Regions from separate parts of the Pelorhabdus sp. sgz311001 genome, predicted to be linked through region 4. Evidence: riboswitches for the same ligand, from Rfam matches in the RefSeq annotation. Region 4 holds a riboswitch; each other region holds the start of a gene.
The links. A riboswitch is a leader RNA that binds a small molecule or an ion and turns the genes downstream of it on or off. The one in region 4 is predicted to bind cyclic di-GMP.
Positions count from the first base shown of each region.

Region 1: linked by a shared signal. The riboswitch ahead of AC0MXB_RS17085 (methyl-accepting chemotaxis protein) and the one ahead of AC0MXB_RS01515 (response regulator) in region 4 are both predicted to bind cyclic di-GMP.
Region 2: linked by a shared signal. The riboswitch ahead of AC0MXB_RS11705 (methyl-accepting chemotaxis protein) and the one ahead of AC0MXB_RS01515 (response regulator) in region 4 are both predicted to bind cyclic di-GMP.
Region 3: linked by a shared signal. The riboswitch ahead of AC0MXB_RS06515 (hypothetical protein) and the one ahead of AC0MXB_RS01515 (response regulator) in region 4 are both predicted to bind cyclic di-GMP.

Region 1 is NZ_JBVXUT010000007.1:225,194-230,800, reverse strand. Features, by position in the region: gene rpsF (30S ribosomal protein S6) at 51-338, shown strand; gene AC0MXB_RS17110 (single-stranded DNA-binding protein) at 362-778, shown strand; gene rpsR (30S ribosomal protein S18) at 794-1,024, shown strand; gene AC0MXB_RS17100 (amidohydrolase) at 1,209-2,330, opposite strand; gene AC0MXB_RS17095 (nucleoside recognition domain-containing protein) at 2,487-3,176, shown strand; gene AC0MXB_RS17090 (YjiG family protein) at 3,148-3,618, shown strand; cyclic di-GMP riboswitch class I at 3,720-3,814, shown strand; gene AC0MXB_RS17085 (methyl-accepting chemotaxis protein) at 3,949-5,607, shown strand, end outside.
Region 2 is NZ_JBVXUT010000004.1:141,094-146,700, forward strand. Features, by position in the region: gene AC0MXB_RS11695 (SpoIIE family protein phosphatase) at 1-470, opposite strand, end outside; gene AC0MXB_RS11700 (hypothetical protein) at 576-971, opposite strand; gene AC0MXB_RS11705 (methyl-accepting chemotaxis protein) at 1,031-2,776, opposite strand; cyclic di-GMP riboswitch class I at 2,879-2,964, opposite strand; gene kdgT (2-keto-3-deoxygluconate transporter) at 3,083-4,066, opposite strand; gene AC0MXB_RS11715 (iron-containing alcohol dehydrogenase) at 4,460-5,607, opposite strand, start outside.
Region 3 is NZ_JBVXUT010000002.1:92,300-97,906, forward strand. Features, by position in the region: gene AC0MXB_RS06500 (serine protein kinase) at 1-366, opposite strand, end outside; gene AC0MXB_RS06505 (hypothetical protein) at 611-1,171, opposite strand; gene AC0MXB_RS06510 (hypothetical protein) at 1,220-1,486, opposite strand; gene AC0MXB_RS06515 (hypothetical protein) at 1,639-1,893, opposite strand; cyclic di-GMP riboswitch class I at 1,954-2,040, opposite strand; gene AC0MXB_RS06520 (indolepyruvate oxidoreductase subunit beta) at 2,090-2,662, opposite strand; gene iorA (indolepyruvate ferredoxin oxidoreductase subunit alpha) at 2,664-4,442, opposite strand; gene buk (butyrate kinase) at 4,497-5,561, opposite strand.
Region 4 is NZ_JBVXUT010000001.1:288,257-293,863, reverse strand. Features, by position in the region: gene AC0MXB_RS01530 (nickel-dependent lactate racemase family protein) at 1-343, shown strand, start outside; gene AC0MXB_RS01525 (aldo/keto reductase) at 415-1,575, opposite strand; gene AC0MXB_RS01520 (3D domain-containing protein) at 1,699-2,271, opposite strand; cyclic di-GMP riboswitch class I at 2,413-2,514, shown strand; gene AC0MXB_RS01515 (response regulator) at 2,607-3,350, shown strand; gene AC0MXB_RS01510 (diguanylate cyclase domain-containing protein) at 3,352-4,203, opposite strand; gene AC0MXB_RS01505 (hypothetical protein) at 4,200-4,550, opposite strand; gene AC0MXB_RS01500 (NAD(P)-dependent oxidoreductase) at 4,833-5,607, opposite strand, start outside.

The sequences.
Region 1 (5,607 bases), on a different contig from region 4:
CCCTTCCTGCCCCGCCACGGGGCCATTAGTCCAAAGGAGGAGGTGATTTCGTGAGAAAGTACGAAGTCGTGTTTATTTTCCAAGTGTTAGAAGAAGAGGCTACAAATGCAGTTATTGCTAAATTTGAAAACCTCATCACTAACAATGGTGGTGAAATCGAAAAACTCGACCGTTGGGGTAAAAAACGGTTGGCTTATGAGATTAAAGACGTTATGGACGGCTACTATGTATTGGCAACGTTCAATGCAGAGCCGGCAGTTGTTAAAGAACTCGATCGTGTAGCTAAGATTACTGAAGAAGTTCTTAAGCACATGGTTGTTAAAGTAGACGAGAAATAATTACAGGCCAGGGAGATGAAACCATGAATAAGGTTATACTAGTTGGTCGCCTTGCCCAAGATCCTGAAGTGCGTTATACGCAAACCGGCAAAGCAGTGGCATCTTTTTCACTTGCCGTAAATCGCTATTCCGGTCAAGGACAAAGCGAGGCCGATTTTATACCCATTGTGGCATGGGAAAAACTGGCCGAAATTTGTGGCAACAATCTAACCAAAGGACAACGGATCCTCGTTGAAGGTCGTTTAACGATCCGCTCCTATGAGGGCAATGATGGTCAAAAACGGCGTGTTGCCGAAGTCATTGCGCAAAATATGGAGTTCTTAGAACGAAAAGGTTCCCATGAGGCTAGTGGTGCTCCGGCGCCTAGCTCAAGTGCGAAACCCATTGACGCCAGTTCCTTTGGCAAAGAAGTCTTCCCTGAAGAGGAAATTCCATTTTAAAAGGGAGGTTATCACGTGAAGCGCGAAAGAGGCAGAAAACCGAAGAAAAAAGTTTGTAGTTTCTGCGTTGATAAAATCGAACATATCGATTATAAAGACGTTCCCAGACTACGCCGTTATACGACTGAACGCGGCAAGATTTTACCGCGCCGTATTTCCGGCAACTGCGCCAAACATCAACGTCAGTTGACGATTGCCATTAAACGGGCAAGAAACATCGCTTTGTTGCCGTTTACAGCAGAATAAATCGGATATACATCAAGAGAGCTCTAGTGAGCTCTCTTTTTATTTGACGAAATAAAAATCTTGTGTTAAATTTAATATAGTTAAAGTAAAAGCATTAAAATTTAACTTAACCGATCCCTTTTATTCCAGTAAAGAAGCCTCGCTTGCAGCGAGGCTTCTTTACTTATTTGTAACTTCAGCGGGATTAAACGCTAGCTTTAGTTTTTTTGAGTATTTTCCTAGCGGCATAGACAAGAATGGCTTGTCCTGTCGGCAAGGCCTCTTTCTTAAAGGTCATGTCAGGATGATGAATCCCTGGCGTCAAGTCACAGCCTAGGGCAAAGTAGCCTGCTTTTAGTGACGGTTTCTTCTTGATGTAAAAGTGAAAGTCTTCGCCGCCCGTTGTTTTAAGTGGTTCGTGAAGTCCGGATGGTCCATAAACGGCAGTAATGGCTTCTGCTAAGAGTGCAACCATATCATCTGTATACTCCGCGGCGGGTATTCCATTGTAGTTTGTTACACTGACGGTTGCCCCCACTGTAGCCGCGGCGGCGTGAATGGCTTGTTTGGCTTTTTCCAGTAACGCTTGCATTGTGCCATTGCGCTCAGAACGGACGTCCCAAGTGACTGTTGCTTCGGGCGGAATCGCATTGGTGACGCCGGAATCGCAGTTGAGCCTTGTGGCTTTAATGCTGTAAGACTCAACAGGATTCATGTGGATGGCATTGACAGCCATAATGGCGGCAGCTGCTGCATCAAGGGCATTGACGCCCAGATGGGGCCGTGAGCCATGGGCCGGGACACCGTGAAATATGGCCTCAAGGCGTTCTGAGGCGGCATGATACAAAGCCGGGACGGATTGCTTTATTGTGAGATCTTCGATTGGCCGTAAGTGAAGTCCTAAAATCATATCAACATCATCAATAGCGCCGCCTTCGATCATGGCCAGAGCGCCTGTACCGAGTTCTTCGGCTGGCTGAAACAGGATTTTTAACTTTCCTTGTTGGATTGAGTCGGTTTGAATCAACTCTTGGGCGGCAGCAAGCACCATAGCGCAGTGGGCATCATGACCGCAGCTATGGATCGCACACAAGACGCCGTTGATTTTATGACCTAAAGCATCCATGTCGGCTCGTAAGGCTAGAGTGGGACCAGGCACGCCGCTGTCATATTCACCAACGAGTCCTGTGGTATGATTAATCCCTTCCGTAACAACGAAACCCGCTTGTTTTAATTTGTCAGCTAGAAAGGCCGCTGTCTTATACTCTTGAAAGCCTAGTTCAGGCATGGTGTGTAGTGAATCATATAGTTTAATTACATTTTCCATAAAATCCCCTCCTTGCTAAAGTGTAATCAATCTAGTATAATTTAGCAATAATAAAAAGATTTATATAAACTGCATAATAATAATTTGCTACTTTTGTTTCCCCTACAATCTATATAGAGGTGGATCTATCACAATATTATTAAGGGAGTGGATGAGATGGAGGAAGAAAAGAATACTTCTTCGCCGCAGAAATGGAAAGTCGGAATAGGAGCTTATATTGCACTGATTGCGGCAATTTTGTTTTTTTCCGGGCTATTTATGAAAGTGGAAGGTTTTAAATGGCTCAGCGCCTTTGACTATACGTCCTTAAGCGGCCAGTTTGGTACGATGAAAGATCCTGCTAAGGCGAATTTTATCGGCATCGGCGGAGCGAGTGCTAAAGCCGGATTTTTATTTGCTTTGTCCCTTGTACCTACCGTTATGTTAGCGCTTGGCTGTTTAGAAATTTTTTCCCACTACGGTGCGATTCGAGCGGCTCATAAGTTGCTTACACCGTTTTTAAAACCGCTGCTAGGAATTCCCGGACTTACGGGACTAGCCATGATTACCGATTTGCAAAGCACTGATGCCGGCGCGGCGCTTACGAAGGAACTCTATGATAATGGTCAGATTACGGAAAAAGATCTTATTGTAATGGGAGCTTGGCAATATTCTGGCGCCGGGTTAATTAATAACCTTTTTTCGATTGGTTCAGCCTTGTTCGCTTTTTTAACGGTTCCTGTTATTATTCCGTTAATTTTAATGTTTCTACTAAAATTTGTCGGCGCAGTGTTTGTCCGGTTTGTCTTGAATACAGTCTATAAGGGGGATTTTACTGATGAGCAGCCAGAACCCAAAAATTTCTAATAATCCTCTTGATATATTCGTCATTGGCGCCCGCAAGGGCTGGAATATCGCTATTAATAATTTAATGCCAAATGTATTAATGGCCTATGTGATTGCTGAAATCCTACGTATTTTGGGGATCATGGCCTTTATCGGTAAGCTCTTTGGACCGGTTATGTCTCTATTCGGTTTGCCTGGTGAGGCGGCTACAGTACTTATGACAGCTTGGCTTTCTTCATCAGCTTCGGTGGGGGTAGCAGTCAATCTAATCAATCAAGGGACGCTAAATGGAACGCATGCGACAATTTTGCTTCCAGCGATTTTCTTGATTGGATCACAATTGCAGTATATGGGAAGATTGCTCGGTGTAGCCGATGTTCCAAAAAAATTTTGGCCGCTACTCATGTTGGCAAGTATTATTAATGCGGCTATTGCCATGTTTATTATGCGCTTTTTTGCTTAGAGCAGACCAGCCGCCGGAGCAATCCGGCGGCTTTCCAATGCTTGACAAGGAATAGTTCCTTCGTTATGCTATAAAGAGTGTAAACGAACTCGGGCTAATACAATTTCTATAGGCAAACTTATTGAAAAATAAGGACGCAAAGCCATGGGTCTAAGGGTATTTCGCAAGGAGTACTGATGACTGCCAGGTTGCACTAGCACTATAGGAGACTTTGATAAGTCTTTTTTTTTATCGCAAAATTGGCGCTTTGTAATAAATCCTTATTTTCTTTTCAAGTACTCTCGAATTTCTTTACGCAAATTCAATGTAGGTATTAGGAGGAGAAGAAAATTGGATTTTATAGGACGGATTCGCAGCAGCCTGCAGGCAAAGGTGATTTGTTTGGCTGTACTCGCCCTACTTGTATCGCTAGGAGTTTTAGGTTGTCTTAATTTTTATACGGCTAGAAACCTTTTGGTAGACGACGCGAAAGAAGATTTGATTCACCGTGTAGACGGCTATAGCCAGGAAATCGGCCTGTGGTTTGATTCACGCAAGCGGGAAGTATCGCTTTTGTCGACAAATCCGCTAGTGTTAGCGGGACCACAGCCGGAAACAATCGCTTATTTAGCGGCAGAAACCAAGCGCAATCCTATTTTTTCTCGGTTTTGGATCGTAGATCGCGCTGGTAACGGCGTTCACTCCACTGGAGATAAGACGAATATAGCGGATCGTGATTATTTCAAACAAGTAATGTCTACAGGCGAGGTTGTTGTTACTGACCCGATTATTTCTAAAGTTGACGGATCGATTGTCGTATCGGTTGTAGCGCCAATCAGAGTAAATAACCAGATTGTGGGCGTTTTTGGCGGTACGGTAAACATGGACAGCTTAATCGCCCGCTTTGGCGAAATTAAAGTCGGACAAAGCGGTTATGCTTACGCCATAAGGACGGATGGTACTGTTATTATTCATTCTGATAAAAATAAAGTCCTTAAACAAAATACAATAACTGATCAGGATATTGAGGCAAAACTAAAACAAATTAGCGAAAAGATGGTGCAAGGTGAAAAGGGACTTGGCGATTATGTCTATGGCGGACAGGAAAAGTATCTGGCCTATGCACCAATTCCGGGGACAAAATGGAGCCTTGGTTTAAATGTACCTGAAAAAGAAGTTACAGTTAAATTAAGACCATTAATGCTTTCCTCCCTAGTGACGAGTATTGTAATTTTATTGCTTACCTGCGCTGTTTGCATTTATGGCGTAAAGCGATTTACGCAACCGATTCTTCGCCTGAATGCAGCAATTAGCGAAGTGGCTCAGGGTAATCTTGTTTTGGTTGCCAGCCAAGCACGCAATATAAACGAAGCAGATCTTTCGCAGCGAGATGAGCTGGAACGAATGGTTGCACATTTTTATGGCATGGTTGCCGGACTGCAGAAACTAGTTAAGCAAATTATTCATTCGGCGGAACAGGTCGCTGCTTCTTCCGAGGAGTTAACGGCAAGTGCCGATCAATCTTCCCAAGCAGTCAATCAGGTAGCTGCTTCGATCAGTGCTGTAGCGGCAGGGGCGGAAGGCCAGGCCGCGAGTATTGAAGAAGCGACCAGGGCCATTAGCAATATGTCGTCAAGTATAGAACAAGTTTCTACCCATGCCTCAACTGTGTCTGCTACTGCTGCCGATACCGCGAAGGCCGCTGAAGGTGGACAGAGCGCTATCGGTGCGGCAACAACGCAAATGGCTCATATCGAAACAGCTGTAACCGAATCGGCTGCAGTGGTGAGTAAGCTGGGGGATCGATCCCAAGAAATCGGCAAAATCAGCGATACGATTTCGGGGATTGCCGGACAGACTAATTTACTTGCTTTGAACGCGGCGATTGAAGCGGCTCGGGCGGGCGAAGCCGGTCGCGGCTTTGCCGTTGTGGCTGAGGAGGTACGTAAATTAGCTGAGCAATCCGGTGAGGCGGCGCAGCAGATTGCTCAAATTATCAATGAGATTCAA
Region 2 (5,607 bases), on a different contig from region 4:
ACAATCGGAATCATGGCCGCACTTTGAAATCCTGTAGCAACGCAAATTCCCCGATAATTGCCAAGATCCGCTTCACTAAGTAGACCATCTAATTGAGAAAAAGCAGGTAAAATATACGAGCCTTGTTCATTTATCAAATGCAAATCGCACGGCAACAGCTTTCCGGCGGCTAGACGCGTGCAAATACAATCCCCGTTGGAAATTTGCACAAAATTTTCTTGTTCCCAAAACTCTTGACTAAAGCCAGTATAAGCTTGATAAGGAATCCCCCCCTGCTCATCAAGAACGCGGATTCCTACACATTGACATTGAAACTCCTTTTGCATGAACTGAACAAGCGATGTAAGAAATTCTTCCTTTGATGCAACAGCGCTACAGCTATAAATCAATTGTTTAATCGCCTCAAGGCGATCTGTATTGGCGGTAGAGTCGCCAATTGCAGTAATTTTCCTCACTTTTTTCTGTTTCATTTACGCTCCCCCTCTACCGACGCTGTTATTTCATAATAACATTTTGACAAAACCACGCCAAACCCTGCCGTAAGCTCCAAAAAGAAAAGAGCCATTAGGCTCTTTTCATGGCAGAAATTGAATTGTAATTTCGCTCAAATAAGGCACTACCGCGGAAAACGGCTCCTCTAGATAATTTTTATCATCAGCCAAAACCTTTTCTAAAACGGTACGTTCTAACGTCACAAAAGGTTTTATTTTTCCTAAAAAGGGATGCTGGAACTGAGGATCAAGCGTGTTTGATTCGACCGTCTCAATTTTAAGGCCTTTCAGTAAAAATGTATACTCACCAACTATCTTGCCTTGCTCTTGAATACGGATCGCCGCCCGATTTTCTTGGTTCGCCATCACAGAATTGACCATCCCCATAATATGAGGATGTTTTGCACCAAGCGCTTCAACATTGCGCAAATGAAAGGGAACAATTTGGTCGCGAATCAATTGATCTAATTCATCACCCATGGTACAACCTCCTAGTATCATAATATACTAGAGTACCCTGTTTTTTGTTAACAATACCCTTATAGCTTGAATTTGCGAATCGCTGATTGAAGTACTTCCGCCATGCGCGCCAGTTCCTGACTTGAGGCAGCAATCTCTTCCATCGAAGCCGATTGTTCTTCTGTAGCAGCTGAAACAGTCTGAGTTCTACCAGCTGTTTCGCGACTTACCTGATCAATTTGCTGTACAGAGGCAGCAACAGTTTTGCCATTGCCTGCCATTAAATCAATTGCCTGGGAAATACCTTGCACTTTTTCTGTCACATCACTAACCAGTTCCTTGATTTCCCCAAAAACACCACCTGCTTCTTCGACAACAGCAGTACCGGTTTTCACTTCCTTTGTGCCTGTTTCCATTGCAGCTACAGCGGCATCCGTATCGACTTGAATGTCACGAATCAAAACTTCGATCTGTTTAGCCGCATCTTGGGACTGTTCCGCTAATTTTCGCACTTCTTCCGCTACGACAGCAAAACCTTTGCCTTGTTCTCCTGCGCGAGCCGCTTCAATAGCAGCATTGAGGGCTAGCAAGTTAGTTTGCCCGGAAATGCCGGAAATAGTTTCTACAATTTGCCCGATTTCTTTGGATCTTGCCCCTAAATTAGCAACTACTTGGGCCGATTCCACGACAGTTTTTTCAATATGAGCCATCTGCTCATTTGCTTTTTGCACACGGGCCGTACCAGAAAAAGAAGCTTTCGCCGCGGCTTCCGCCACCTGGCTAACAGCCAGTGCGTTAGCCGATATCTTACCCATTCCCTGGGACATTTCTTCTACCGTTGCGGCAGCTGCATCAACGGCTTTCGCCTGCGCTAAAGCGCCCTCGGCAATCTCCGTAACCACAGTTGCAACCTGCGTTGAGGCCCGCGCTGACTGATCAGCACTTGCCGTTAACTCTTCTGATGACGCCGCCACTTGCTCTGACTGTTTGGCTACCGAACCAATGAGTTCACGCATACTCTCCCTGAGATGCGCCAGTGACATCGCAACTTGACCAAATTCATCGCCGCGATTGACAAAGGCAGGCGGCAATTGCACCGAATAATCACCACTAGCCATTTGATCAAGCGCTTGTGTCATTACCTGCAAAGGCTTCACAACCATCCGAGTTAACACAAAACTAAGCAAAACACTGACAGCAAGAATCAGTACCATAACAGCCAGAGAAAAGAACTGAACGCGGGCCGCATTTTGAGCAGAGTCTGCTACGATATCAGTTACCACTTTTGCTTCATTGGCTTCAATCGCTGCCAACGCGGCCTGTAATTGCTGCGCAAAGGGCGTTAATTCTTTGGTTACTGCCGCCGCTTCGGCTTCAGCTTTAGCCTGGAGGGCGCCGTTTCCCGCTTTTTTGGCTTGCTGCGCCTCCACTAAGCGAGGAATCAATCGCTCTTTAACCCCAGAATAGTAGGTGTTCGTATTGTTAACTAGCTTTTCAACCTCTGCTTTATCAGACGAACTCGCTTTCGCTAATAGTTGTTGTTCTAATTCAACCACTGTATCCATTTTCCCAATAAACCCCTGACGGTATTTATCATCACCGTCAGCAATAAATCGGCGAATTTCCAAAACAGCACCTGTATAAACATTCTCGGCCTTAGCAGCTGTTAAAGCTCTTGTATTAGAGCTGCCAATAGTACTAATCGCGCTAGCATTCTTACCTGATTCATGATAAAAACCAATTCCCAAAACCAGAATCAATACGATCATAACCAAAAAACCAATTCCAATTTTCATGCCAATATTCTGCTTTCCCGCTTGTATCACTGCCAAAAAATTCATCCCCCTCTATATTATAAAATGTAAAAAAACAATAAAAAACGTCAGACTGCCTGCTGCGAATCTGACGATGGAGATACAAAATAACCAACTAGCAACCTGGCGATCATGGACCTTCGTCTTTAGACCCAGTGGCTTTGCGTCCTTGTTTTTCAACAAGTTTGCCCAATGGTGAATCAATATCTTTTCCTATAATAGTTAAAAGATTACAGTATATTTGGAAATTTGTCAATAAATGAAAAAGAGCATTATCGAAGCAGAAAAACTTGCTTCAATAATGCAAAGAGGGCCTCGTTAATAGCTGGTTTTTTCTACTAAAGTATCGCCTTTTCTGCGTTTGGCATAATTACTCCACCAAGCAGTAATGATCGGCACTAAAACAGATGTTACAATAACAGATGTGGCGACAAGCGCCGTTGCTGCCTGGGCAACAGGTTCAAACGCCGGATTCATGCCAGCAATAATAATAGGATTCGTTACAGCGGCGCCAGCCGTACTAGAAGCAGCAATCCCTGCCGTTCCATTGCCGCCGCCAATAAATTTATCAGCAAGCATAAGCGGAATTCCTGTAATAATAATAACACCAACACCAAGTAAAATACCCAGTAAACCTGTTTTTAGAATCACACTTAAATCAATTGTATTTCCTAGCGCAAAGGCAAAAAAGGGAATCATTGTATGTGTCGCCTTGCCAAAAAATTCACGCAGTTCATGGTCGAGATTCCCTAAAACAAAACCAACGAGGAAGGGTAAAACCGCACCGACAAACAAGTGTGGTTCAAAGGAGGCAATACCGGCTCCACCTAAGATCAACATGGTAACGAGCGGACCTGATTCAATGGACATCAATACAAAAGCTCCCGCTTCTTCCTGAGTACCATATTGCTGCATAATCGAAGCGTAAAGACCGCCATTCGTCATATCCATAGCTGCAATAATAGCTATCGTAGAAAGTCCGGCAAAAAAACCATTTTGAATCCCATTACCAGGAAGAATACTCGCCGCTACTAAAGCGACAACCCAAGCAACAGCAATTTTTGTTATCACTAAAGTACCTGATTTTTTCAGTACAATTCCAGTAGCGCGAACATCAATCGCTGCCCCCATACAGAAAAACCAAACAGCTAAAATTGGTACAGTTCCTGTAATCAAGCCATTGGTAAACGATCCGAAATACTTGCCTGACCAAGGAGCAAAAGTGTGACACAGAGCTCCTAAAAACAATGGAACTAACATGAGACCGCCAGGAATTTTATCAATTTTCTGTTTAATTTGCATATTCTAGCCTTCCCTTCTGTCATTAAATTGCGTATTAATTCATGAATCTATTAATAATATAAAAATTCATCGCCAAAATCTCTTTCTCGCTATTTAATAACTTAAAATTCATTAGTGTACCGGTTTACATTACACAAAAAGACTGTTTTTGCAGCAATCCCACATTTATTTTGCTGAAACTTCTTATTCGTCTATTACAACCCCCTTTTTAAAATTCCATATTATAAAACTTTATTTCACGAATTTTATAATTTTATTATATATTTCATTTTTTGTTTTTACAAGAATATTTCCACAGTTCTAACAATAAATTTCACAATGTGGAATACTAATTCATTTTCATTTATTAAAAAGGGATCTAAGCTGCTGATTTGCAGCTAGATCCCTTATACTTTATAAAGCAGCCAGCAAGATTTTTCTAACTTCCGCTGGTGTAATATCAGCATTTTCCCCTAATTTTACCATGCCGTGTTTTTCTAAACTCTTAACCACTTCTTCAACAGCATCAGCGCCTAAGTGATATTCAGAAAGATGTGTTGGCACGCCCATCGCAACAAAGAATTCACGCGTTTTTGCAATCGCTTGCTCAATCCGTTCCTCTTCCGGCAAATTCCCTAATGACCAAATTCGGTCTGCATATTGAAGCAGCTTATCACGCTTCTGCTCTTTTCGGACAGTCAGCAGCGCTGGTAATACGATCGCCAACGTTTGGGCATGATCCAATCCGTAAAGCGCTGTAATTTCGTGGCCGATCATGTGGGTGGCCCAATCCTGCGGAACGCCTTGACCGATCAATCCATTTAGCGCCAAGGTAGCACTAAACATCCAGTTTGCTCGTACATCATAATCGTCCGTCTTCGCAATAGCTTTTGGCCCTTCTTCGATTAGGGTAAGCAGCAAACCTTCCGAAAAACGATCCTGCACCTTGGCTTGTACAGGATAGGTCATATATTGTTCCATCACATGAATGAAGGCATCAACAACACCGTTGCCAACCTGTTTCATTGGCAGTGTATAAGTGTACTCGGGATCAAGAATTGAAAATTTCGGAAACAACAGTGGATTAGAAAACGCCAGTTTATCTTTCCATTCTTTTCGACTGATAACACCTGTCGGATTCATTTCTGATCCTGTAGCAGGCAAGGTAACAATCGTTCCAAACGGAACAGCCTCGTGAATGGCCAACCCTTTCGCTACAATATTCCACGGATCCTCTTGTGTAAAAGGAACAGCTGCTGCAATAAATTTCGTACCGTCCATAACCGAACCGCCGCCAATTGCCAGTAAAAAATCATACTTTTCTTTTCTAATCTTTTCTACTGCCTGAATCAGTGTTTCATAGGCCGGATTCGGTTCAATACCGCCAAATTCACCAGTCTCGAACTCTTTCAATGCAGATTTTACCGCATCAAGAACCCCCGTCTTTTTTACACTGCCGCCGCCATAAATTAAAAGGACTTTTGATCCTGCCGGTATTTCTTTCGGCAGACGTTTCACCTGATTTTTGCCAAAAAGAATCTTAGTTGGGTTTTGAAACTGAA
Region 3 (5,607 bases), on a different contig from region 4:
TGCACCTACAGGCCCTACTAAATATAAAACTTGCCGTGATTCCTCACCTTTCATAGCTGCAGAGTGGAAATAACGCATGATTTTCATAATACTTTTATCGATGCCAAAAAACTGATCCTCAAAAAAACGATAACGCCGCAGCGTATCATTGCCATGAATCCGTTTCAAGCGCGGATCTTCTTCTGTTCTTACAATATCAACGCCTGGCGCTGTTAATAGTTCATGCATGCGTTGATGAGCTAGCATGACTCCTTTCGGATTTTCTTTTACGATTTTCAGATAATCAAGCAGCGTGCCAGAAAAATGCTCGTGCTTTCTCTCTACCCGATCTTGTTTAATCAGACTGACGAAATCAAAATTTGCCATACTTTCTCCCCCTTCTTTGCATGCAATTATAATAAAAAAATGATAAGCCATCACACCAAAAGAATTTTTATCCCTTCAGAGAAGACACGGCTTACCATTTGATTTAATATAGCAGATTTTTTTATCGATGTCTATAACAAAATAACATGAATACTGATAAAGAAAATTTTAAATATACTAAAATATACTATGATAGCAAAACTAAATCATGCCTCAAACGTAAATAGCGCGAATCACCAATAAGTTAATGAAACCAAGACTTAGCAAAACGATACATCAGCCATGCCGTACCAAAAAAAGCGGTAAGGGCGATAAGGCCAAATAGAACTTTCTTCTTCTTCGTAAAACCGGCAGCTTGTTGACAATAATATTCTTTTTGTGTCTTTTTGCCGCATTCGTAGCAATAGTTATCTTCAGCAAAAACAGCCGTACCGCAAGAGTTACAAAAATAAACGACAGCAGGTTTTTTATGATCGGCGCTACCGCCAGACAATGCACCCACTTGCGGCGGTTTTGGCTCTGGTACTTGCTCTGATGCTTCGTCCGCTTTTTTCGCTGAGTCACCGCCTTCGCCTGACAACTCTTCAGCCGCCTTAGCAGCCGCTGCTACTTCGGCTTCTGTAATAACCAAACCCTCCGTCGCTGTAGTCTCTGGTACTGGTGAGGCGAGTTCTTCTGTGGGCGAAGCAGGAACGGCAGCTTTTGGCTGTTTATCTGATTGTGTTAGATAGGCCACATCCTTGCCACACTTGCCGCAAAAATTTCCTTCCACACTGATGGTCACACCGCATTGAGGACAATACATAGCTAATCTCCTCCGAAATATCCAATCTATACAGATTTGAAAGACTGCTTATTTTTTCGTTACAACAACAATAACAAAAGTTACTATGATAATTAGCCCGACAAAAGCGCCAACTCCAGCAATCACTAATTTTTTGGGCGAAGCCAAAAAAGCAGCCAGCCCAGTCGGCGGCGCTGGATCTGCCAACTCAGTTTCTACAGCTTCCGCTTCCGCCTCAGCCATTTCTTCCGTTTGATCTGGTTGTCGTTTGCCGCAGATCTGACAAAACAAAGCACTTTTCGGTATTTCTACACCGCAAAAAATACAATAGCGCATCCTGGCACCTCACTCATTACTTGCAGGCTGAAAATCTTTATTTTTATTCTTTTTCGCTAAAATCCGATCAAATCCTCTATTTAGAATAAAAAACCGCCGCAGTAAGCATTCATGTAGTCGTAAGCTTACTGCGGCGGTTTTTTATTCTTGTTCTATTTCTGCAAAAAATTAGTACAAGCAATACCAGCTCGTTCCAATTCATTCGCAGAATGAAATAAGGTGAATTTTTTTCCTGTAGCTAAAAACTCGCCTGAAACAGCTTGATTTAGGCCTTCACTCAGGCAGCTTTCACAATAATAATGCCCTTTGGACTTATTCTGCCCATCGTCATACATTTCAAGGCGCCGCGTAGCCTTACGGCCACAACATTCACAGCGGCCCAAGAGCCGGGCCAAATATTGTAACATGTAAAACCCTTCCTTATTTGCCTAAATTAAGCAACAAAAAACCAGGCTGCTCATCAAATTGATTGCAACCTGGCGCTCATAGACAGATCTGTCCTTAGATCCAAAGCTTTGCGTCCTTACCTTTCGATAAGTTTGCCGACGTTTTCTTTTGCTGACTCTTTCTTATGATACCATGCCCCTTAAGGCTTGGCAACTATCAGACTGTCTCTAACCCAGCTTGAAATGCGGCCTGATTGATTGAAACAAGCTGGGGCTTAATCTGTTCTTTCATTGCTTCGTCCCAATGGATTGTGGTAAGGTCCATCGCCTTGACTAAAGCACCGAATAAAACAACGTTCATACAGCGACCATTGCCCAGCGCAAGGGCTATCTTTTCTGCAGCTATGATCGTCGTTGCCGCTTTCTCCTGTAAAGTTTCTAAAATGCCTGTAGGATAATCGCACTTTCCATTTAAAATCGGCGCTGAGGGAATCTGATAATCATTGACAACGATTTTGCCATCAGGCTTTAAATAATCTAACCAGCGCAGCGCTTCCATCTGCTCAAACGATACGAGAATATCGGCTTCGCCTTTACCAATAATGGGTGAATAAACCTTTTCACCATAGCGAACCTGGGTACTCACACTGCCGCCGCGTTGGGCCATGCCATGTACTTCTGACATTTTTACGTCATAGCCGGCAGCCATAAGACCTGTAGATAAAATCTTGCTCACTAAAATGGTTCCCTGGCCGCCAACGCCTACTAATAAAATATTTTTCGTCGCCATCTTATTTCCCCTCCTTGGCAATCGCCTGTACCGGACAAACCTGCGCACAAACCTCGCAGCCCACACACTGCATCGCATGGATCGAACTCTTTTTCGCCGCCTTATCAAAACGAAGGGCTGGACAGCCTGTTTTGATACATTTTTTACAACCGATACATTTCGCTTGATCAATTTTGCATTTTGCCAAATAGTTGCCGAATTCTTCGTGATCTTGCGGCGATGCTTTCTTTAACACACAAGGCCACCGTGTAATAATGACCGAAGATTCGTCAAGGGCCAAGGCCCAATCGAGCGCTTCACTGACTTCATCAAGGCGCAAAGGATTAATGGTTTTGACATGATCCACGCCAATGGCTTTTACCACAGAAGCAATATCAAGCGCTTTCGTTGGCATCCCTTGCAGTGTATAACCAGTGCCAGGATGATCCTGATGGCCTGTCATACCAGTAATTCGATTATCAAGAATACAAGTAATTGTATTGCTGCGATTATAGACAATATCAATCAAGCTCATAAGACCAGTATGGAAAAAGGTAGAGTCGCCGATTGTAGAAATTACTCGCGTATCTTCCCCAAAATAGTGGAAAGTCTTTTGCAGACCATGCCCCACACTGGGAGCAGAGCCCATACAGTTGGCAGCGTCTTTGGCATTTAAGGGATCGCCGCCGCCCAAAGCGTAGCAGCCAATATCGCCCATAATCGCTACATTCTTACGTTTTCCCAGTTCATAAAAGAACCCGCGATGAGGACAGCCCGCGCAAAGAACCGGCGGACGCGCTACTACAACGGAAGCGTCATAAGAAATCATCTCGCGATGTTTACCAAGGAGCGCCTGTGCGACAATATCAGGATTTAATTCACCAGTATAAGGAATTTTCGCTTTACCAATGCAGGCAATGCCAGCTGCTTTGATCTGCTCTTCCAAATAAGGCTCAAGCTCTTCCACGACGTAGAGCATATCAACGGCAGTGGCAAAGGTGCGGATTTTTTCGAGCGGTAGCGGATAAGTAAAACCAAGTTTTAAGTATGAAGCATCTTCGCCAAAAACTTCCTTGGCATATTGAAAAGCAATCCCCGAGGAAATAATCCCGATTTTTTTACTGTGCCATTCGATATAGTTTAACGGCGTCTCTTCCGCGTAGCGTTGTAAAGTCCGCAGCCGTTCTTCCAAATTTACGCGCAGCTTTTTCGCTACAGCCGGGACCAAATCATATTTTGCGGGATTTTTAACATAGGCTTTTTTAACGACTTCACTCCGCTTTCCTAACGTCACGATGCTTTTACTATGGCAAACGCGCGTCGTCATACGGAATAGCACAGGAGTATCAAAGGTTTCACTAATCTCTAAAGCGGTTTTAACCATATCTTTTGCTTCCTGGCTATCGCTCGGCTCCACCATAGCCACCTTAGCAAACTTAGCATAATACCGATTATCTTGTTCATTTTGCGAAGAATGACAGCCAGGATCATCGCCACTAACAAGTACCATGCCGCCATTGACACCCGAATAGGCAAAACTAAAAAGCGGATCAGCTGCTACATTCACCCCGACCATCTTCATGGCCGCCAAGGTTCTCCCGCCGCCTAACGACGCGCCGATCGCATTTTCGAAGGCGACTTTTTCATTTGGCGCCCATTCCGCAATGATGTCCCCTCTAAACTGAGCAATATTTTCCAAAATCTCGGTACTAGGCGTACCGGGATAAGCGGCTGCGTAAACGACGCCCGCTTCATAAGCGCCTTGCGCCACCGCTTCATTGCCTGTTAGCAACTTTTTCACATAAATTCCTCCTGTCATTCTTAGCTTTTTATCAATAAAAAATGTCCTTACAAACTAGGCATAAATTTTAACTTTTTCCTCCCCATTCAGTACACGCAGAGCGCCGGAGGCAAGAGATTCCAATTCTTCCTCTCCTGGCATAACTGCTACGGGAGCAATAAATACAACGCGTTCGCTAATAGCGCCAACAACCGCTTCGGAATAAGCAATTCCGCCAGTCAAAATAATGCGATCTACATTGCCCTTCACCACCGACGCCAACGCCGCAATATCCTTGGCAACTTGATAAGTAAAGGCTTCTAAAATAAGTTGTGCTGTTTTATCGCCTGCTTTCGCCCGTTCTTCAGCAACACGCAGATCCTTCGTGCCAAGATAGGCATAAAAACCGCCCTTGCCAAATAAACGATCTCTGAGCGCTTCATAGGTATACTTGCCGCTATAGCAAAGCTTCACGAGCTGACTTGCCGGTAAACCGCCGCAACGGTCCGGTGCAAAAGCGCCTTCTTCTTTGCCATCGATAAAATCGATCATTCGTCCGTTATGATGAACTGACAAAGAAATCCCCGTTCCCAAATGGGCAATAACTAAATTTAACTCTTCATAAGGCTTAGCAAGGGACAAAGCGACTTTACGCGCTACCGCCTTCATATTTAGAGCGTGAGCCATGCTGACACGCTCCAAATCAGGAATTCCTGAAATACGCGCTACAGGCTCTAATTCATCGACTGTAACCGGATCGACGATGAAAGCGGGAATCTTTAATTCCTGAGCAAAACCATAAGCCAAAACACCACCCAGATTTGAAGCATGTTCGCCTCGCGCCGCCTGACGCAAATCTTCAACCATCGCTTCATTCACTTGGTAAGTCCCGCCTTCCAGCGGTTTTAACAATCCCCCACGTCCAACAACGGCCTCGATACTGCTTAGAGAAATTCCGTTTGCTTCTAGAGTTTTACGAATCAGCTCCATGCGATAAAGGTATTGATCAACCACACGTGAAAACGCTTCCATTTCCGGGCCATGATGTTCCATTGTCTCTTTAAAAATAGGCGTTTCATCATCAAAAACGGCTACCTTAGTCGAAGTCGCTCCAGGATTAATCGCTAAAATACGTTTCATATATATCCTCCTTATTCAAGTCCAGATTGCGTATAAATAATTTGTT
Region 4 (5,607 bases):
CGGCGTTATCATTATCCTCGGCGAGTGCCGTGAGGGCTCCGGATCGCCTACCTATGAAAAAGCCATGGAGCTTTATCGCAGTCCGGAAGAGGTAGAAGCTGCCATAAGGAAAGATTTTCAAATTGGGGCCCATAAAGCTTATGCCGTAACCCGCCTAATGAAAAAAGCACAATTTATTCTTGTTTCTTCTATGACGCCAGAATTAGCTGAACTATTGCTCTTTACCCCAGCAGCTACCATAGAAGAAGCCCTCCAACTAGCCTATAAAAAGCTAGGGCCGACTCCAAGTATTACCTTGATGCCCTTAGGCAGTATGACAGTTCCACTTGTTGGCAATCAATAACTCTTTTCATAAACAAAGAAGCCAGACTGCAATATGAACATTGCAATCTGGCTTCTTGTTATTTTACAAGGTTATCTTAACACAGCTTCTACAGCCTTTAACTCTTTACGAATGGCAATCCCCTGAGGACAGTGATCTTCACATTTACCGCATTCGACACAACGATTCGCCTGCGCCGCTTCCCCAATACGGAAACCATAAAGGAACTGATAACGAGCCTTAGAAGCTTCCCCTTCGCCAAATACAGAGTAATCATTATAGAGGCTAAAACATCCTGGTATATTCACGCCGCTAGGACAGGGCATACAGTAAGCACAAGCTGTACAGTTCACTTTCATCCGCTCTTTAAACAGTGCGTTTACTTTATTAAGAGCTGCCAGTTCCGTTGTTGTAAGAGAATTGGGTAGACCTTCGTTTGCCGTTTCTAAGTTCTCAGTCACTTGTTCCATCATTGACATACCACTTAAAACAACAGAAACTTCAGGATGGTTCCAGACCCAGCGTAAGGCCCATTGCGCTGGGGTGCGCTGGGTGCCGCTTTCTTTTAGCAAATCTAGCGCTTGATTAGGCAGATTCGCTAGCTTTCCGCCACGTAATGGTTCCATAATGGCAATGCCAAGACCTTTCGACGCTGCATAATGCAAACCTTCCGTTCCGGCCTGATAGTCTTCATCAAGGTAGTTATATTGAATCTGGCAAAACTCCCAGTCATAATAATCCACTATTTCTTTGAATAACCCGATCCGATCATGAAAGGAAAAACCGACATGTTTAATCTTACCATCTTTTTTAGCCTGGTCGAGAAAATCAGCAATACCGATTTTCGTCAATGCAGACCAGGTATGAGATCCAAGGCTATGTACAAGATAAAAATCAATATAATCGGTTTCCAACCGCTGGAGTTGCTCGTCTAAGTAACGATCCATATCAGCTCTTGTCTTAATGAGCCAGCTTGGCAATTTTGTCGCAAGCTTTACTTTTTCCCGATAGCCGTCTTTTAACACCTTAGCCACAAAGGGTTCGCTAGCCCCGCCGCTTTGCATTCCTGTTCCATGATAAGGATAGGCTGTATCAATATAATTCACGCCAGCGTCAATGGCTTGGCGAATCATCGGAATCGCCTGCTTTTCATCAATTTTTGTCGCATCGCCATCCATAACAGGTAGACGCATACAACCAAACCCTAAGATTGATACTTGTTCCTTTGTTTTGCCATATTGTCTGTAAAGCATAATCGACTCACCCCTTATTCGTAATAGAAAATTCCAATTTTATTGTATACTTTAGAGTGTACTATAAGTCAATAGCACTCAACACTTTTGTGTAAAAAAAGAGCAGCCTCTTACAGCTGCCCTTCATACTTGTTCTCCTGTTTCAGTTGTAACCTGATCTGGTTTACTTAAGACATATACCTTAACAGCCTTGATTCCAAAATGATTTGCCTCTCGCACCGTCCATTTAGCCACATCTATACGATTCCCTTTTATAGCACCGCCCGTATCTTCTGCTACAGCATACTCTTTACTTCCGTCAGGATATTGAATCATCACGCGGGAACCGAGCGGAATAATCCGAGGATCTACTGCAATAACACCCGGCCTTATTTCTGTACCTAGCCGCGTTTTACTTCCCCACTGATCATTATCATGCGGTCCTGGGGCATAAGCAGTTGCCGTTACATGTATCGCTTCTTTTCCCAAGGTATCCTGCGTTGCAATATTTTGCACAAGTTCTTGCGTACTAAGGGGATTCGCAGTCTGCACTTCCGCCGTATTAATTGGTGGATCTACTTGTGGTGTTGCAGACTGATGCTGAGCAACAGCACCTAAACCGTGCATTGCCGAAGCAGCGAGCACAAAAGCTCCACCAAGTGCAGCGGCAATTTTCTTATAATGCCGTTTCACTTTATGGCGTACTTTATCGTTCATAAAAATCCCTCCTTTGTCTTATTATTTTCAGTAAGCGTTTCTTATAAACTTACAATATTTCACAAGAAATTCACGCGTTTTTTTTTACAAAAAAGGATTTTTTTCTCTACACAGAGAACATTTTCATAAACTAAATAAAAATCAAATTTTGGGCAAACTTGATGAAAATCAAGGACGCAAAACCATTGGATCTAAAGATAGTACTGCTTGCTAAAGTCTATCAATGATTGCCAGGTTGCATCGATAAATCGTCATGTATTTATCTGATCAACCTGGTTTTTATGATTTAATGAATGATTTAATGAATGATTTATGAGAGGAGTTGGAGGCTTGCCATGGGAAAAAAAATATTAGTCATTGATGACTCAAGGTTCATTCGCCTGCAAGTAAAAAGGATTCTTGAAGAATATGGAGTGGAAGTATATGAGCTAGATAATGCCGAAGATTTCTTCGCGCAGCGCTGGCGGTTCCGCGATATCAATTTGTTACTTTTAGATATTAACTTAAAAGGAATGGACGGAATTGCAGCCCTAGAAGAAATGCATCGTCTAAATTTGCAACAGCAAATCCCTGTTATTATGGTTTCAGGGATCGCCAATCGTCTTGTCATTCAGAAATCACTCTGTCTCGGCGCTTCCCATTACATTCGAAAACCCTTCTCTGATGAAGATTTGCTTGATCGTATCGAAAATGTAATGGGTTCGCTTGTTGCCGCGCCAATGCAAGCAAGCAGTCAAAAAGAAATTCTTAATAGCATTTACCGAGCGAAACGAGATCATACTGAAGTTTCCTTTGTATCACTCGGTTTTAATGAAAACCTTGCCAATGGAAGCTTTATTATGGAACAACTAAAAAATACGCTGCGTGTTTATGATTCCGTTCTGCTGGCCACACCGCAAAACCTTTTACTTATTTTACCTTTTACCAAACAAGATGGAACAAATGTTGTCATTAATAAAGCAAGAAAAAAGCTATCGGAAATTCTCCCGACAGCAAATGATCCCGCAATTCATTATATCACCTTTCCTACTGATGAAAGCGATCCTGATATGATTGCCGAAATTTTAAAAATCTGCTAAATTAATAACCTAATTCGACTTGATTGGCGACGACTAAGTCTATAGACTCTTTTTTCGCCTGAGTTGACGCTAGGCTAGCACAATTAATCAGCCGTTCTAGCGCGGGAACACTATTTTTCATGAATCCATGACATATTCCCTTTACAATTCCCGCTGAAAAACTAACAGGAATCTCTTTGTAAAAGCGATGTTCTTTTACTTCGCGCAATAATATTTCAGCAAAACTACGAGTCTTCTCTAGTTTGTAGGGAGTCAATATAAGAAACTCATCACCGCCAAACCGCGACACATGGGTTTCTTTTGACATTTTAGCCTTTAAAAGCTGACCGATCTCTCGTAAAATCTGATCCCCAGCAATATGGCCATACTGTTTGTCTATCTTACCAAAATTATTAACATCAAGAAAAATCAAAGAAAGCAATTGTCTTTCTTTTAAGACTTTAACAGCTTGATAATAGATATAATCTTTTTTGTAAAGCTCTGTTAACACATCAAATTGCCTGCCGATTTCTAACGCAACTTGGCTTGGACTAACAATTCCCACTACCTGGTCCTGCTGTTTCACAATGAAAAGCTTAATACCGTGGCTATCTATAGCCTCTTTTGCTTCCCATACGAATGTGCCAGGCACAACTTCTTTAAAATAATCAGACATGGCATCAGCGGCAATCCGATTAGGATGTGTTTTCAACACATCCCAATAATCAATCACACCGAGTATTTTACCGTTCTCAATGACCGGGAGACTTTCTAGTTGAGTCGAAAGCATAAATTCCTGTACCTGACTTAATCCAGCTAACGCATCTACATAGGGAAATTTAACTGTCATAATATGCGATAACTGGCGCATCATAATTCAATCAACTTCTTTACTATTACGGTCACATTAATCTGAACTCTTACAATCATTGATTCATGAATCATTTCATCTACTTCATCAATCATAAGAGAAATTAACTGATCTTCCGGCACCATAGCAAGCAAAGACTTACGAACAACCATTGCTTCAATTGATGGGTGTTCAATTTTTTTTACTATATATTGACCAGGTGATAAAATATCCCCCATTCGCCGTGCCGCTTCCGGACCGATCGGCGCCCGTTTGCCGACAACCAAAACATCTTGCATTGGCGGCATTTCAAATTCCGATAAGCGCATACTAATTTCAACTTTTTTACTGCTTTCAATCTGACTGCCCATCTCTTGACCTCTCTTGTACCGCAAAGTATAGTAAACGTCTACATGATTACAGCAGAGTAAATCTTATATGAAAATCTCACCAGGAAGTAAAAAAAACCAGGCTTACGCCTGATTTTTTTGTGCTAACTCTAGCATTAGCCTAATAATCATAGGCAGTTTTTCATATATCCGCTCGGTAAAAGTCACTAATCAATTAGTTACCAAATCCTGCTATATTGATTAAACCATATTTTGCTAGAAAAGGTCAAGTTTTTTTAGGTATTTAGTCTTATTTTTATCGGTTTACAAACCGCATTCTTCCATAAGTTTTTTTGCTTCTACATATTGCGCAATACCTTGCGCTACTTGTTTTGCCGCTTTCATAGCCAACACGACCGTTGCTGGTTCATGAACTACGTCGCCCCCAGCAAAAACACCGCGTCGCGTAGTCATACCATAAGGCCGTTCCCGAGTAATAACAAAACCAGCAGGATTAACTTCGATCCCTTCTGTTGTTGAAACAATGCGAGCCGCTGGTCTTTGACCAATTGCCACAATAATTTTATTGGCACTAATTTTCTCCAAAAGCCCACTGCCCTTCACGGAGCCATCTTCCAATAAAACTTGGCGCTCACATTCTAAAGCAGTAACCTCTTTATCACCTAAATATTGTTTTGGACTCATCAGCCAAGAAAACTCCACGCCTTCAGCCTTCGCTTCCTCATATTCGGAACGAAGCGCCGTAATCTGATCTTGCGTACGCCGATACACTAGAGTAACTTTTGCTGCACCAACACGAAGTGCCGTCCGAGCTGCATCCATAGCAACATTGCCTGCGCCAATTACAATAACAGAATCTCCTTTTTGTACCGGAATTTCCTGTCCGTCAATCCCTTTTTCATTTGCTAATGTAACCATACCAAGAAAATACGTCGCCTGAATAACACCAGGCAAATCTTTACCAGGAATATGAAGTTCTTTAGGCAAAGCAGTTCCTGTCCCCATAAACACAGCATCATAACCGTCAGCAAAAAGCTCATCAACGGTTTTATCAGGACCGATTAAAATTCCTGTTTCA